DNA from 2 places in the Hallerella porci genome. Region 2 is predicted to be linked to the other one. Evidence: riboswitches for the same ligand, from Rfam matches in the RefSeq annotation. Region 2 holds a riboswitch; the other holds the start of a gene.
What was found. Region 2 has a riboswitch for thiamine pyrophosphate ahead of thiS (sulfur carrier protein ThiS). Riboswitches for the same ligand answer to the same signal wherever they lie in the genome.

Region 1 (7,943 bases), on a different contig from region 2:
TACTCTTGCAAAAAAATGTTTCGGCACATGAAATGCTTGAAATTCCCACACGGCAATCGATGAGCTTGCTAATTGTGCAAAGCAAGAATCAAAGAGAGGTTTTAAAAATCAAAGGGAGTGTAAAATAAGCTTATCGGAGTTGACGTTCTCTGTTTTTTAGAAAGAAACTCACTGAAAATCACTCATGTAAACGGATTCAAGGCAAATCGCGCGGCAAAAATTTCTTTTGGAAATGTTGGCGTTGTAGAATTGCTAGGATTTCCTTCGAGAATAGTTTTACACGCTAGAAATTTAGTAGAAACTTTTGCGAATGCAAAAGGGAAACTCATTTCTCATTTTTCACTCCTAATTGAAGATAGAGTTTTTTCGCTGCGTCTTCGGGGTCTTTTGCGCTCATGATTTCGGAAACGACAGCGATGCCGTCAGCTTCGGCTTCGCTGATTTCTGCAGCGTTAGAAAGATGAATGCCTCCGATGGCGACGAGCGGATGGCGGGTGAGTTTCTTTGAACGCAAAACTCCCGCGGGGCCGAGCGGATGATCGGCTTCGGCTTTTGTTTGGGTGCCATAAGCTTGCACGGCGACATAATTGACATCGTCGTAGCGGTTCATTTCTAAAAGTTGCTCATCATTATCGCAAGAAACGCCGATGATTTTATTCGGACCTAAAATGCGGCGGGCAATTTCGTAGGGCATATCGCTTTGCCCGATGTGAAGTCCTTCGACATCGACAGCTTGCGCAATATCCAAACGATCGTTGATAATTAACGGAACGCCTGTGCCCTGGAGAATTTCTTTTACGCGGAGAGCGATGTGATAAAAATCCCGCGTCGATGCAGTTTTTTCACGAAGCTGCACAATCGTTGTGCCACCGCGAACGGCGGCTTGCACCACATCTTCGACGGGGCGCCCGAGCGCCAAATCGGAATCGGTCACCAAGTAAAGATTCAAATAATTTTTTTTCATTTTTACTCCTGAATTTCGGTGTTAATCGCGAGGACTTTTTTCTGAAAATCGTCGAGAGATGTGCCGATGACGAGAATCAATTTTTCCAAATTGATGCGGTCGGGAATGGAGATAACATCGGGCAAAGTTTCTGCGCCGGCGATAACTTTTTCAAGGTCGCGGTCGTAATCATTACCGAGTTGCCAATAATCTTTTGGCGTTGGCATCGCAAGAGATTTTAATCCGAGTTTTTTGACTGCAGAAAGAATTTTGTCATTGCTGCGGAAATTGGCAACGCATTCTGCTTGCGGAAATTTTTTGCGGATTTCGAGAAGTGTACCTGCCATGTAAACGCTGATTCCCATTTCGGGATCGCGGACAGAACAGGTTTCTTGATTCACTCGGAAAATGCGTCCGGGAACTGCGCAAACATCGGCAGCAGTTTTTCCGTTTACGGTGTAGCCGATATTCATTCCGATTTCTGGAAGCATGCGGTAAATATTTGCGGCTTTTAAATATTCAACAGCGGATTTTAAATCGCGGCAAAGTTTATCGTTTTCCGAAAGACCTTCTTCGACATTTCCTTCGGCGAGAATATTTTTTGCGTTAAAGAAAACATCCCAGAAGAAATCTTTCACCGGCGGCGTAAAATCAAGGCTTTCGCCATTTTGAATCCATTTTCTGCCTGCGGATTTTTGGGTGAATTTGCCGAGAACAGCACTTGGGATTCCTTCTTTTGAGAAGGCGTTCTGGAGCTTTTTCGTTTCTTTTGGATCGACAGCGATAACGAGTGTGCCTTCGCTGATAATTTCCCAAGGATTGAGCCCGAAAATGGCGCAGATTTTTTGAATGTCTGCGGGAATTTTATAATCGTCTGTGTGAATTTCGATGCCGAGTTTTGACGCTTCGGCGACTTCCCAAATGCCGCGTTTTATGCCGCCTTCGGTCGCATCGTGCATCGCGTGAACGCCTGCAAATTTTGCAGCGATTTCCGCATCTTTGACGACGGAAATTTCTTGCATCCGTTTTGCTGCGCGCTTGATATCTTTCGGGGCGAGTTTTCCTTTTAATGCTTCGCCGAGTTCAAAGCCGAGAAGGGCTGCGGCTTCGATTGCAATGCTTTTTGTGATGACGAGATCGTCGCCCGCTTTGGCGCCTCGCGGAGAAACGAATTTTTTCCCCGTTCCCCAAACGGTGATGCCGCCGATTGTAGGGCAGACGACTGCGCCGTAATATCCTGTGTGACCGCCGACGATAGAAATGCCAAGGCGCGCGGCTTCTGCGCTGATTTCATCGATGAGTTCTGCGATATATTCTTGCTTCGTTTCGGGAGGAAGCAAAAGCGAATAAGTCATAAATTGCGGCTTAATTCCCATGACAGCGACATCGCTTGCACCGATGTGCACGGTGACGTATGCAAAATCTTTGGGCGTCATCCGGACCGAGGGAAATATCGGGTCTTCGGCAATCGCCATATAGCCTTCGGGCACTTTGAGAATTGCGGAATCGACACCCATCGCCGGCCCAATTTTGACCTTCGAATTTTTGGCTCCCGTTTTAGAAAGAATAGACTGTGTGAAGAAATCGTCGTTGACTTTTCCAATCATAAAAACTCCTACGCTGGCATTACCCAGATCAGGTGTGCGGGTCGAAGGAGGCTACCTTCCTCTCAGCCGGATTAAATCCAGCTCCCCGTTGTGCACGAAAATTTAGCAAGAATTGATGTTTGAAAAATTTTCCGCTTGCAAAGAGCAGAAACATTCCCGCGCGAAAACGAAATTCGCATTTCTACTTATATTTCGTATGGTTATTTTAAAAATCGCTTCGAAAGTGGGATATTTTTGAAACTAAATTTTTAAAGGAAATAACCGAAAAAGGATTTAGATTGGACTAGTTATGGGCTCTGGAAAAAAAATTGGTGAACTCTTACTTCGTCAAGGCGTAATCGATGAAGACCAGCTGAAGCATGCGCTCAGTGAAAATGAACGCACAAAACTTCCGCTGCCGAAAATTCTCATCCGTTTGGGAATGGTAAGCGAAGAAGTTTTGACGAACATTTTGGGCGTTCAGCTGCGCAATACGACGCGCATGCGTATTGGCGAAATGCTTTTAAGCCACGGCTTCATCACCGAGGCGCAGTTAAATAAAGCACTTGAAGAACAAAAGAAAACGGGGCAACGTTTAGGACGCACTTTAGTCGCTCTCGGCTTTATGTCCGAAGAACGCTTGGTGGAAATTCTTTCGGCGCAATTTGAAGTCCCGTATGTCAAGCTCTCCAATTTTAATATCGACCCCGAAGTCCACAATTTAATTTCCGAAGACGTTTGCCGCACCTATAAAATCGTCCCGCTTTTTGTTACCGATAAAACGTTAACGATTGCGATGACCGACCCGACGAATGCGCATGTGATTGACATTGTCAAGTTCAAGTCGCAGATGGATGTCGATGTGGTCATGGCGAACGAAAAGGATGTGATGTCGGCAATTGACCGCATTTATGCATCCGCAGTTCAAGGCGATTCTTTGGAAACGCTTTTGAATCAGGCCAAGGCCGACGGGAAAGACGAACTAGAAACGGTGGACCGCGAAGCCGAAGCGCAGCAAGAAACCGCGCTCACCGATGAAGAAGGCCAGCAGGTCGTGAAGATCGTGACGTCGCTCATTCAGGAAGCGATTTCCCGCCACGCATCCGATATTCACTTGGAACCGCAGGAAACCTTCCTGAAACTCCGTTACCGTATCGATGGTGACCTTCAGGTTCAGGCTCCGATTCCTGCCCGTTTGATGAACCAGATCCTTTCGAGAATCAAGCTCCTTGCGAAGATGGATATCGCTGAAAAGCGTAAGCCGCTCGATGGTCGTTTTACCGTGCGTTTCCGCGGAAGCGAAGTCGACTTGCGTGTGAGCTCCTTCCCGGTTTCTTTGCGTAAGCGCGGCATTTGCGAAAAAATAGTGATGCGTATTTTGGACCCGAATTCGGGTCAGTTCCCGTTGAAGGACATGGGCTTTGCGCCTGTCATGTTCAAGCAGTTCAAGGATGCGATTAACTCCCCGAACGGAATTGTGCTTGTGACGGGTCCTACGGGTTCCGGTAAGTCGACGACTCTTTATGCTTCGATCCGCGAAATTCTCGATCCGACGATCAACATTTCGACGATGGAAGACCCGGTCGAATTGAACATTGACGGCGTGAACCAGGGACAGATCAACGTGGCTGCGGGCTTTACCTTTGCTGCGGGTATTCGTGCACTGCTTCGTCAGGACCCGGACGTGATCATGATCGGTGAAATGCGTGATAAGGAAACTTCTTCGATGGCTATCGAAGCGGCTTTGACGGGTCACTTGGTGTTCAGTACGCTCCACACGAACGACTCCGCAGGTTCGTTCCCGCGTTTGCTCGAAATGGGACTGGAACCCTTCCTTGTCGCAACGGTGATGAAAGGAATTTTGGCACAGCGTCTTGTGCGCCGAATCTGCAAACATTGCAAAGAACCGGTGGATATTTCTCCGGAATTGCGCGAAGAATTACATCTTTCTCCCGATATGCAATTCTATCACGGACGCGGCTGCGAACACTGCGACGGCTCGGGTTATAAAGGACGTTGCGGTATTTACGAATTCCTCGTGCCGAATGAAGCCGTTCGTAATGCAATTGTGAAACGCGCTTCAGGCGAAGTGATTAAGCAAATCGCGATGAAAGAATGCGGTATGATTACGCTTCGCATGGACGGTATGCAGAAAGCTCTTGACGGCTTAACGACTTTGGAACAAGTTCTCGGCGCATCGAACCCAGACGACTAACGGCAAAACTCATGGCAAGTGTAGTGGATCTGGCGCGCTTACAGCGTGAACTGAATCAAGAACAAGTCGCTGCAGCGGCAAAAACCGAAGGTCCAGCTCTGATTCTCGCGGGGGCAGGCTCGGGAAAAACGCGGACGATTACTTACAAAATCGCTCACTTAATTTCTGCGAAAAACGTGGATCCGCGTCGGATTTTAGCGGTGACTTTTACCAATAAAGCTGCCCGCGAAATGAAAACGCGTATTCAGCAAATTCTCGAAGGTCGCGTGAACCTCGAATGGATGGGAACATTCCATTCTATCTGCGTGCGCATTCTGCGTCTTTGCCTTGCCAACGATCGCATTTTACAAGTCCTCGGTTGGAAAATCAACAAAAATTTTTCGATTTACGATGATGACGATCAGCGAAAAATGCTGAAAGAAATCATGAAACCGATTTTCGGCGATGATTTAGATGCGAAGGCGTTAAAGCAAGCGCGTTCTATTATTTCGAAATATAAAAACAGCGTTGTAAAAGAGCCGCTTCCCGCGGGCGGTTACCGCATTGTGCTTCAAACGCCGACGGTTGCGCTTGAACACGCAGCCTTTCCCGATCAAGAAAAAATGGCGGGAGTTTACCGCGATTATCAAGCAAAACTTGCTGAAGCCAATGCGATGGACTTCGACGATTTGCTTCTCAATACGGTGGAATTATTGCAAAAATTGCCGCAGGTCGCTGCGCAATTTGCGAATCGTTTTTTGTATGTCGTCGTCGATGAATATCAAGACACGAACGATGTGCAATATGAACTTTTGAAACTTCTCATCGATCGGACGAAGCAAAATGTTACCGTCGTCGGCGATGACGATCAAAGTATTTACGGTTGGCGCGGCGCAAATATTGATATCATCCGCAATTTCTCGCGGGATTTTGACCACGTTACATTTTTCAAATTGGAACGCAATTATCGCTCTTCGGCAAATATTGTGAAGGGCGCGGGCTCGGTGATAGCGCATAATGAGCGCCCCGAAGAAATGAAAAAAAATGTCTATTCTGCAGAGCCCGCAGGCGATCCTATTCACGTTGTCAACGTCCTCGCCGATACTTTTGAATCGGAACAAATCGCGAAGAGAATTTTTGAAGCCGGCAAAGAACAGTATGCGAAGACCGCCATTTTTTATCGCACAAACGCGCAGTCGCGTGCGATTGAAAAAGCGTTAAACGATTTGCGCATTCCTTGTGTCATTTTCGGCGGCACGCGATTCTGGGACAGAAAAGAAATTCGTGACATTCTCGCTTACATGCGCCTTCTCGCAAACCCAAAAGATGACGCAGCATTTCTCCGGATTGTGAACACGCCGCCACGCGGCATCGGAAACGGCACTCTCGATGCGTTAAGGCTTTCGGCCGAAGCGAATAATTCTTCGCTTTGGGAAGCGATTCCAACGGAAATTGAGAAAGGCGGACGCTCGGCGAAAGGACTTGAAAATTTCAAAAACGTCGTCGAACTTTGGCTTGCAATGCTTCAAAATAAAGAAGCGCTTCCGATTATTGCCGAACATGTTATCCGCGATTCTTTTTACAAAGAATTTTTGAAAAAAGAAGACGAATCGACTGCGGAAGAACGCGAACGCAACTTGGATGAAATGGTGAACGCCTTCCGTGAATTCGAGGAAGAAAATCCGGATAAGGGTCTTGACGAATTTTTACAAGAAATTTCGCTCTTAACCGACGCCGATAAAAAAGTGGAAAGCGCAGAAACCCGTGTGACTCTCATGACGATTCACATGGCGAAAGGCTTGGAATTTGAAACGGTGCACATCGCGGGCTGCGACGAAGGAATTTTCCCGCTTATCCGCGAATCTAGCATGACGGAAACTCCGGACGAACGCAAAAAACAAGCCGAAGAAGAACGCAGACTTTTCTATGTAGGTTGTACACGAGCCAAGCGCAAACTTTATTTGTATCACGCCGGAAGACGTTTCTGGCAAGGTTCACTTCGTCGATTTCCGCCGTCTCGATTCCTCGAAGAAATTGACCCGATGACAGTTTCTGTCGAAGGAAAATGCGATGACGATAGCGAACAAAGTTTTACCGGAGAACCGTGGAATCAAGGCTTCAGCGGCTTTGGTGGAAGACAACGCCCCGGATTTGGAAATCGTCTTCGCCCGCAATACGGTGCGTATCGCGGACCGAGTTCTTCGGGCTCATCTTCGATTTCACGAGGCTCTTACGGAAGAAATCCCGAACGGGCAACTGGACTCCATAAAACCGAACGCATCGTTTACAAAAATCCGCAGGTTGTGGAAAAAGTCGAAAAAGGACCGCGTTTGGTTTACGACGAAAACTGCGACAATCCGCTCCACAAGGGCGTTCGCGTGCAACATTTGAAATTCGGTCGCGGTGTTGTCATCGGAATTTCGGGTGCAGGCGAAAATGCGCGTGTCGAAGTCCGCTTTTCCGACGGAAATGTCAGAAAATTGATTTTAAAATACGCGGGTCTGCAAATTTTGGACTAGCATCTCACGAGAACTTTTTTATCTTTAAACCGATAGAAGAGTTTTTGTTTCAAATTCATTTTGAAAAAGGTTTTTTATGCTGAGTAAAGAAGAAGTGTTGAAGATTGCAAAGCTTTCGCGCCTGAAGATTTCGGACGATGAAATCGCATCGTTTTCGGGTCGCTTGGACGAACTTCTGCATTATATGGAAGACTTGAAAGCGTTGGATCTTTCGAATGTAGAACCGATGGCCGGCGTTGAAGACGCACCGACTGTTCTCCGCGAAGACATTCCGCAGCCTTCTCTCACTCACGAACAGGCTTTTGCGAACGCTCCCGAAGTCGAAAACGATCATTTCGTCATCTCGAAGGTGATGGGCTAATCGAAGCGTTATGACACCCGAAGTTTATTGCGTCGTTCCCGCACGGTTTTCTTCTACCCGGTTTCCGGGTAAACCTCTCGTCCCGATTTGTGGACGGCCTATGATTCTCCGCACTTTAGATAGAGCTGTCGCCGCAGGGTGTTTTAAGAGTGTCGTCTGTGCTACAGACGACATTCGTATTTTAAAAACAGTCGAAGAGGCGGGATTTTCTGCAGTTCTAACGGGGCCGGCAGCGACGGGCTCGGACCGTGTGAGCGAAGCAGCCAAAAAGCTCGGGCTTGATTTGGTCGTGAATTTGCAAGGTGATGAACCGGTTGCGGATTTGCAAATGCTCCGCGAT
Region 2 (7,943 bases):
ATTTTTCTTTTTCATTTCGATTGCTTTATCCCACGAAATGGTTTCGTAAGCGGGTGACGCAGCAAAAGCGTTAACGCAGAAAAGAGCGAGTAATGCGAGAAGAATTTTTTTCATCGGATCTCCAATTTTTAAGTTCTCTTCAATTTTAAAAAAGAAAAATCGAATTGGAAAAATGCATTTCAAAAGAGAATGAATTTTAGGAACATTTTCATTTGTTCGCAAAGAATTGTCTAAATTAAAAACGGAATTCAAATGGAAAAATTTTTTGGCATCGCACGCGTTTTAAATAAACGCGGATATTGTTCCCGCTCGCAAGCCGAAGCACTTGTGCGAAATGGTCGCGTTTCACTCAACGGAAAAATTGTTAGGAATCCCGAAACGCCGACCGCAAAAAATGCAAAAATCGCAGTCGATGGAAAACTCGTTTTAGAAACGGCATTCGTTTATTTTGCGATGAATAAACCGCGAGGAATTGTGACGACGGCGTCCGATGAAAAAGGCCGCAAAACGGTGATGGATTTACTCGAAGGAAAAATGCAGCAGCATGTTTTTCCGATTGGACGATTGGACAAAGCGAGCGAAGGCTTGCTGCTTTTTACAAACGATACCGCATTCGCCGACAAAATTCTTGCGCCCGAAACGCATTTCGAAAAAGAATATCACGTTTGCATTTCTCGTGAGCCGACCGAAGAAGAATTGACGCAAATGCAAAAAGGCGTTCTTGTGCCACCGCGAATTTTTGGAAATTCTCCCGAAAAAATGCGCATGGAAAAAGTTCGCATTTTACGACGCGGAGAAAAAAATTGTTGGATTGCAGTCATTTTACACGAAGGAAAAAATCGCGAAATTCGTCGCATCTTGCAAACATTTGAAATCGAAGTTTTGCGCCTTATCCGCGTTCGCATTGGAAATTGGACTTTGGGCGATTTGCGCCCCGGCGAAATTCGGAAAATGGATAAAATTTAAAATTGGAAATGGCACAAAGTGTCGCGTAGTCTATAGACAACTCTTTCCTCGAACAGCTCTCGTCAAAAGAAAAAACGCAAAGTAGATTTATTCCAAAAAGGATTGGTTATGCGTTTTTGTTTGAAAAATTTATCGGCTGTACTTTGTTTTTCCATTTTGGGCTTGACGAATGCGGGCGCAGAACCGCTCGCTTTTCCCGAGGCGTTGGGCTTTGGTGCAAATGTTACCGGAGGACGCAATGGAAAAGTTTATCATGTGACCAATTTAAATGATTCGGGCGCGGGCTCTTTTCGCGATGCGGTTTCGCAAAGTAATCGCATCGTCGTCTTTGATGTCTCGGGAATTATCAATTTGAAAACGGCGGTTTCCATTAAAAGCAATATCACCATTGCGGGACAAACCGCTCCGGGCGAAGGCATTGCGATTCACGGCGGAAAACTTTCAACGGGAAAACAATCCAACATTATCATTCGTTATTTGCGCATTCGCCCCGGAGAAAATACAGCGTCCACAAAAGATGATGCGTTGAATCTTTACGATTCTAAAAATGTAATCATCGATCACTGTTCCGTAGAACTTGCGCCGTGGAATAATTTCGGCGGTTCATCGGATAACGCCAATTACAGAATCACAGGAATCACGGTTCAAAATTCTTTAATTGCAAATCCAATCGGTCAGCAATTCGGCGCGCATATCGAATCGGTCGATGGCACTTGGGCGTGGTATTATAACGCTTTCATCAATACGCACAACCGAAATCCGCTCGATAAAATCAACGATATTTTTGTGAACAACGTGCATTACAATTACGAAGCGGGCTACACGACGCACACGAGCACAAAATTCAAACACGATATTATCAACAATTATTTTGTCTACGGTCCGAAAGGTTCAAACACTTGGTTTCAAGTCGATAAAAATCAGAGCATTTACGAAAGCGGAAACATGGTCGACAACAACCGCGACGGAAAATTAAACGGCTCGGGCACAAAAGTTTCGTGGTATCAAGGAGTCGGAAATCTCTTAAATGAACCTTGGAGCGATGTGACGAAAAATTGTCCGATTTTAAATGCGCAAACGGCGTGGCGCTATGTGAATTCGCAAAGCGGCGTGCTTCCTTACGACGATATCGATTCGTTAATTTGGTATCAAGCGAGCACATTAGGGAAAGCGGGCGCTCTTGTTAAAAGCGTTTCTGCAATGGGAATCAAAACGAATAACGGTTGGGGAGAAGTGATTACGGGAAAAGCAGAAACCGATTCCGATAAAGATGGCATTCCTGATTATTTTGAAAAAGCGATGGGGTATAATGCAAACAAAGATGATGCGACGACAAAAGAATCGGACGGCTATTTAAGAATTGAAAAATATATCAACTGGCTTGGCGCCATGCACACGCGCGTGCTTCAAAATTCCGAAGTGAAATTTGATTTGAAAAAAATCACAAAAGGATTCCAAGATGCAGCGCCGACTTATCAAGTGAGCGATGCGAAGAGTGGAACTGTGACATTAGAAAATGGAAGCGTTGCAAAATTCAAACCGGCGGCAAATTTTACAGGACTCGCTTCGTTTAAGTATAACGTCAAAGGAAACGACGGCTCGGATTATACGGGACGCATCGAAGTCTTAGTCGAACCTTCGAATATTACGCCGGTTTCGTCAAGTTCAACGGCAAAAAGTTCATCGTCAGCGGCGCCGACTTCGTCGAGCTCAAATGTTCAAGCGTCGATTGTGAAAAATGGCGCAGGCTCGCAATATCAAACGATTACTTTGGGCGAATCGATTGTGCCTTTTGCGTATGCATTTAGCGGATGCTCGGGCGTAAAAATTTCGGGAATGCCCGCGGGCATTGATACGCTTACCAAAGTGAGCGAATCGAAAATTTACATTTCGGGAACGCCAACGCAAGCGGGAACTTTTACCTATAAAGTGAAAACGGTCGGAGCGATAGAAAACATCAGCCGTGAAGCCATTTTAGTGGTGAACGATTCATCTAAAATCGATACAGCGATTATTGATACCGCAACGATTGATACGACTGAAGTGGATACGACGACAGGAATTTTTGTGCGCAATTTACATTTTGAAAATCAAGCGCAATTCAATTTAAGAACTGGCGAATTATTTAGCCCGCGCGCAGGCTTTGCCAAAGTCTATGTGCTCGATTTGCAAGGTCGCATCGTGAAAAAATTTACGGGCAATGTCCACGCAGGAATTACGAATTTAGATATGAAAATCGGAGAAATGGCAAAAGGAAAATACATCGCGAAAGTGGAAGTGAAATCCATTCAGAATTGATAAAGCATCATTCCTTTCTCCATTCAATTTCTTCTGTTGTATCAGCTCCGTTTATTTGGGCGACTGGATTTTTGCTCAAGTAGCCTAAAAATATGGTTTTACTTCTATACACGCAGGGCATTGCGAAGGGATGACAAACTCTAAGTCATTCTGAGTGAAGCCGTAGGCACAACCGCCGTGTCATCCTGAACGGAGCCGAAGGTGAAGTGAACGGATCTAGCAGTTCACATTAAGCCAAAAAGTTTTAAAAATGAGTTCCCGCGGTAATGCAAGATCTTAGAGCTTAGAGTTTTCTAAGATCAAAGCTCTCAGCTCTAAGTTCTCAAAACCCCGGCGCGCCATCATCTACATTTCTCATTTAAAAAGCCTTCCCGCAGCGTTGCAAGAACGAATTTGACATGTTAAAAGCCTTGCCGCAGCGAAGTCGCCTTAACATTCCTAACTCGCCGAAGGCGAAGCCGTGCGCACTCACCCCTCATTTCTAATTTTCTAAATTTATTTCACACGGGAGCTGGTGTAACCGGCTGAGAGGAAGTTGAAAACTTCGACCGAACCTGATTTGGATAATGCCAACGGAGGTAACGTGATAAAGGTAAATGGTGTTGATATTGAAGCCGACGGAAAGTCTTTTGCAGGCAAGTCCGTCGCAGAATATCTGAAGACTACGGATTACGATTGCAAACGGATTGCTGTCGAACGCAATTACGAAATCGTACCAAAATAAAAATACGCGGAAACGCTTCTTTCGGATGGGGATAATCTTGAAATTGTGAGCTTTATGGGAGGCGGCTAATGTCTTCTTGTAAAATCTCGCGAGAACAGATGCTTGCAGCTCTTGTCGAGCGGCAAGGGAAAGAAAACGTGGCGAAACTTCAAGCGGCGACGGTCGCCGTTTGCGGGCTCGGCGGGCTTGGTTCGAACATTGCGATTTCTCTTGCACGAGCGGGAGTGGGCAAATTGATTCTCATCGATTTCGATACGGTCGATGTGACGAATTTGCACCGCCAACAATATAAAGTTTCTCAAGTCGGCGAGGAAAAGTCGATTGCCCTTGCCGAAAACTTAAAAGAAATTGCGCCTTACTTAGAAATTGAATCGCATACGGAACGGATGATTCCCGAAAATGTGGAAACGCTCATCGGGCAGGCAAATGTTGTCTGCGAAGCTTTTGATAATCCCGAAGCCAAAGCAATGCTTGTGAACGCAATCCTCGAGCGCAACGCAGAACTTGCCAGTCAAGGAAATTTGGACAAGCAACAGTTTTTGGTGGCAGCTTCTGGAATGGCGGGCTTTGGCGAAGCAAATGAAATTACGACGCGACGCATTTCAAAAAAATTTTTTTTATGCGGAGACGGAAAAAGCGATGTAAATGCAGGCATTGGACTCATTGCCCCGCGAGTCATGCTTTGCGCAGCGCATCAGGCGATCACCACCATCCGAATCATTTGTGGATTTGAAACAGAAACGCTGTCGAGTGGCCCTATGATGTCATCCAGACAGCTCAAGGAGTCGTCTAGACAGCTCAACGTGTCATCCTGAGCGTAGCGATATATGAAACTTGGAACTTTAGTTCCTTAGTTGAATTAAGCCCTTTGGGGTAGGATCTAGCATTTAATAAAAAAGGACATTAAAAATGGAAAATGAAAACTTGAAAAACGACCCGCTTTTTATCGGCGGACACGAACTTCATTCCCGCTTTATTTTGGGCTCGGGCAAGTATTCGCTCAAGCTCATTGAAGCTGCGGTGCAGTACGCTGGCGCTGAAATCATCACTTGCGCCGTTCGCCGCGCAAATACCAAGGAACACGAAAATATTCTCGATTACATTCCGAAAAGTGCGACGCTCCTTCCGAATACTTCGGGCGCTCGCAACGCCGACGAAGCCGTTCGCATTGCGCGCCTCGCCCGTGAACTTGGCTGCGGCGACTTTGTGAAAATTGAAATTATGCGCGATACAAAGTATCTGCTTCCCGATAATTACGAAACGGTAAAAGCGACCGAGATCTTAGCGAAAGAAGGATTTGTCGTGATGCCGTATATGTATCCGGATTTGAACATCGCCCGCGATTTGGTGAACGCCGGAGCGGCTGCGGTGATGCCGCTTGCGTCGCCAATCGGTTCGAATCGCGGACTTTCGACGAAGGATTTTATCCAAATTCTCATCGACGAAATTGAGCTCCCGATTATCGTGGACGCGGGTATCGGTAAACCGTCCGAAGCTTGCGCCGCGATGGAAATGGGTGCGGCTGCGGTCATGGCGAATACAGCGCTTGCGACCGCGGGCGATTTGACGCGGATGGCGACGGCTTTCAAAAAGGCAATTGAATCGGGCCGAGAAGCTTACTTAGCAGGCCTTGGCCGCGTACTTGTGCGCGGTGCGAGTGCAAGCGATCCGCTTACCGGATTTTTGAGAGATTAAAATCGTAAAACTGAAAAATTTTAATTCATTCAAATCATTATGAAAGATTATCACGACGAACGCTATTTTATTGATTCCGAAACGCTTTCCCCAGCGGCACTCGAACGCAAACACCGTCTAGAAAATGACCCGAGTTCACGAACAAATTTCATGGAATACATGAAGGGAATGGAAGTCATCAAATCCGATGTTTATAATCGGGTGATGGCTCAGGTCGATAATTACGATTATTCAAAATATTCCGCAGCCGATGTGAAGCGTGCATTAGAACATAATACGTGTAGCGTCGAAGATTTTAAGGCGTTGCTTTCGCCCGCGGCGGCTCCATTCCTCGAAGAAATGGCGCAAAAGGCGAAAATCGAAACGGGCAAACATTTTGGCAACAGCGTCTATTTCTTTACGCCGATTTACATTGCGAATTACTGCGAAAATTACTGCATCTATTGCGGTTTCAACTGTTACAATCATATCAAGCGGATGCAGCTTTCGATGGAACAAGTGGAACACGAGATGAAAGTCATCGCAGATAGCGGCATGGAAGAAATCCTTTTGCTAACGGGTGAAAGCCGCGCGAAAAGCAGCGTCGAATATATCGGAGAAGCTTGTAAATTAGCCCATAAATATTTCCGCATGGTGGGCGTCGAAGTTTACCCGATGAACACGGACGAATACAAATATCTTCATGAATGCGGCGTGGATTATGTGACCGTCTTCCAAGAAACCTATGACAAAATCCGCTACGAACAACTTCACCTGCTCGGTCACAAGCGAATTTATCCGTATCGTTTTGATTCGCAGGAACGCGCCCTCATGGGCGGCATGCGTGGCTGCGGTTTCTCGGCTTTGCTCGGCCTCTCGGATTTTCGTAAGGATGCTCTCGCGAGTGCGTTGCACGTATATTATTTGCAAAAGAAATATCCGCACGCCGAAATGAGTCTTTCGTGTCCGCGCCTTCGCCCGATTGTGAATAACGATAAAATTAATCCGCTCGATGTTCACGAAAAAGAACTTTGCCAAGTGCTTTGCGCTTACCGAATTTTCATGCCGTTTGTGGGGATTACCGTTTCGAGTCGCGAAACCAAAGAATTCCGCAACGGTATCGTAAAAATTTGCGCCACCAAAATTTCGGCAGGAGTTTCTACCGGAATTGGTGATCACGAAAGCAAATACAAAGAGGAAGATTGTAAACCGCGCACAGCTGAAGAAAATGCTGCGATGGCAAAGGGAAACGCGAGCAAAGTTTCTTCCTCGGCGAATGCTTCGACACCTGCCGAAGCGCAAGCTGCTGACACCGCAAACGAAGGCGATGAGCAATTTGAAATCAGCGATTCGCGCAGCTTTAACACGATGTACAAAGACATTAGCGGCGAGGGATTACAGCCCGTGCTCAACGATTACTTGTATGTTTAAACCGAGAAAAATTGCCATTCTTTTTGAGACGAAAAATGTTAGACACGACTCTTTACTTTATTACGGATAGTTCTTCGGTGAGTGCAGAAAAATTTCTGCCTTCGGTAGAAGCCGCGTGCAAGGGCGGGGCAACGATAATCCAGCTCCGCGAAAAGAATAAATCGACGAGAGAATATTTGGAACTAGCCGCAAACGTGCACGAGATTACTGCGCGTTACAAGGTGCCTTTGATTATCGACGACCGTGTCGATGTTGCGCTTGCCATTGGAGCCGAAGGCGTTCATGTAGGGCAAACCGATATGCCCGTCGCGATGGCGAGAAAACTCATGGGTCCGAATAAAATTGTGGGCGCAACCACAAAGACGGTGCCGCAGGCGCTTGAAGCGTACAAGCAGGGTGCGGATTATCTCGGCGTGGGGGCAATTTATCCGACGACGACTAAGGTGGTGACAATTCTTACGAGCGTCGAAACGCTCAAAGAAATTGTGAAGGCAGTTCCCATTCCCGTGAACGCTATCGGCGGCCTCAACAAGGAGAACATCGGCGTCCTTCGCGGAACAGGAATCGCAGGCATTTGCGCCGTTTCGGCTATTCAGAAATCGTCGGACCCGGAAGCCGCTGCCCGCGAACTCAAAGCCGCGTTTCTCGCGTTGTAAAAGAGTTTTGAACTTTCGCATTTAAACCGCAGCGAAGCCGCAAAACTATTCCGCAGAAAGTCTTTTATAATTAGAAATGAGATTCCCTTTTGCGTTCGCAAAAGAGAAAGCCCGCTTGGATTCAATTTATAATGGATAATTAACAATTAACAATTATAAAGTTAGGCAGCTTCGCTGCAGTTTATAACAAGCGC

Region 1: it holds a riboswitch for thiamine pyrophosphate, as region 2 does, so the genes downstream of both, B0H50_RS01080 (thiamine-phosphate synthase family protein) here and thiS (sulfur carrier protein ThiS) in region 2, are expected to answer to the same signal.

Annotation. Positions count from the first base shown of each region.
Region 1 covers NZ_QGHD01000001.1:253,854-261,796, forward strand. Annotated here, with positions in the region: gene B0H50_RS01070 (rhamnogalacturonan lyase family protein) at 1-128, shown strand, start outside; gene thiE (thiamine phosphate synthase) at 326-964, opposite strand; gene B0H50_RS01080 (thiamine-phosphate synthase family protein) at 967-2,550, opposite strand; TPP riboswitch at 2,539-2,648, opposite strand; gene B0H50_RS01085 (GspE/PulE family protein) at 2,840-4,744, shown strand; gene B0H50_RS01090 (ATP-dependent helicase) at 4,756-7,242, shown strand; gene gatC (Asp-tRNA(Asn)/Glu-tRNA(Gln) amidotransferase subunit GatC) at 7,319-7,603, shown strand; gene B0H50_RS01100 (3-deoxy-manno-octulosonate cytidylyltransferase) at 7,614-7,943, shown strand, end outside.
Region 2 covers NZ_QGHD01000012.1:426-8,368, reverse strand. Annotated here, with positions in the region: gene B0H50_RS07070 (rhodanese-like domain-containing protein) at 1-114, opposite strand, end outside; gene B0H50_RS07065 (pseudouridine synthase) at 253-966, shown strand; gene B0H50_RS07060 (Ig-like domain-containing protein) at 1,075-3,264, shown strand; TPP riboswitch at 3,760-3,863, shown strand; gene thiS (sulfur carrier protein ThiS) at 3,848-3,988, shown strand; gene thiF (thiamine biosynthesis protein ThiF) at 4,057-4,803, shown strand; gene B0H50_RS07045 (thiazole synthase) at 4,898-5,683, shown strand; gene thiH (2-iminoacetate synthase ThiH) at 5,723-7,093, shown strand; gene thiE (thiamine phosphate synthase) at 7,129-7,749, shown strand.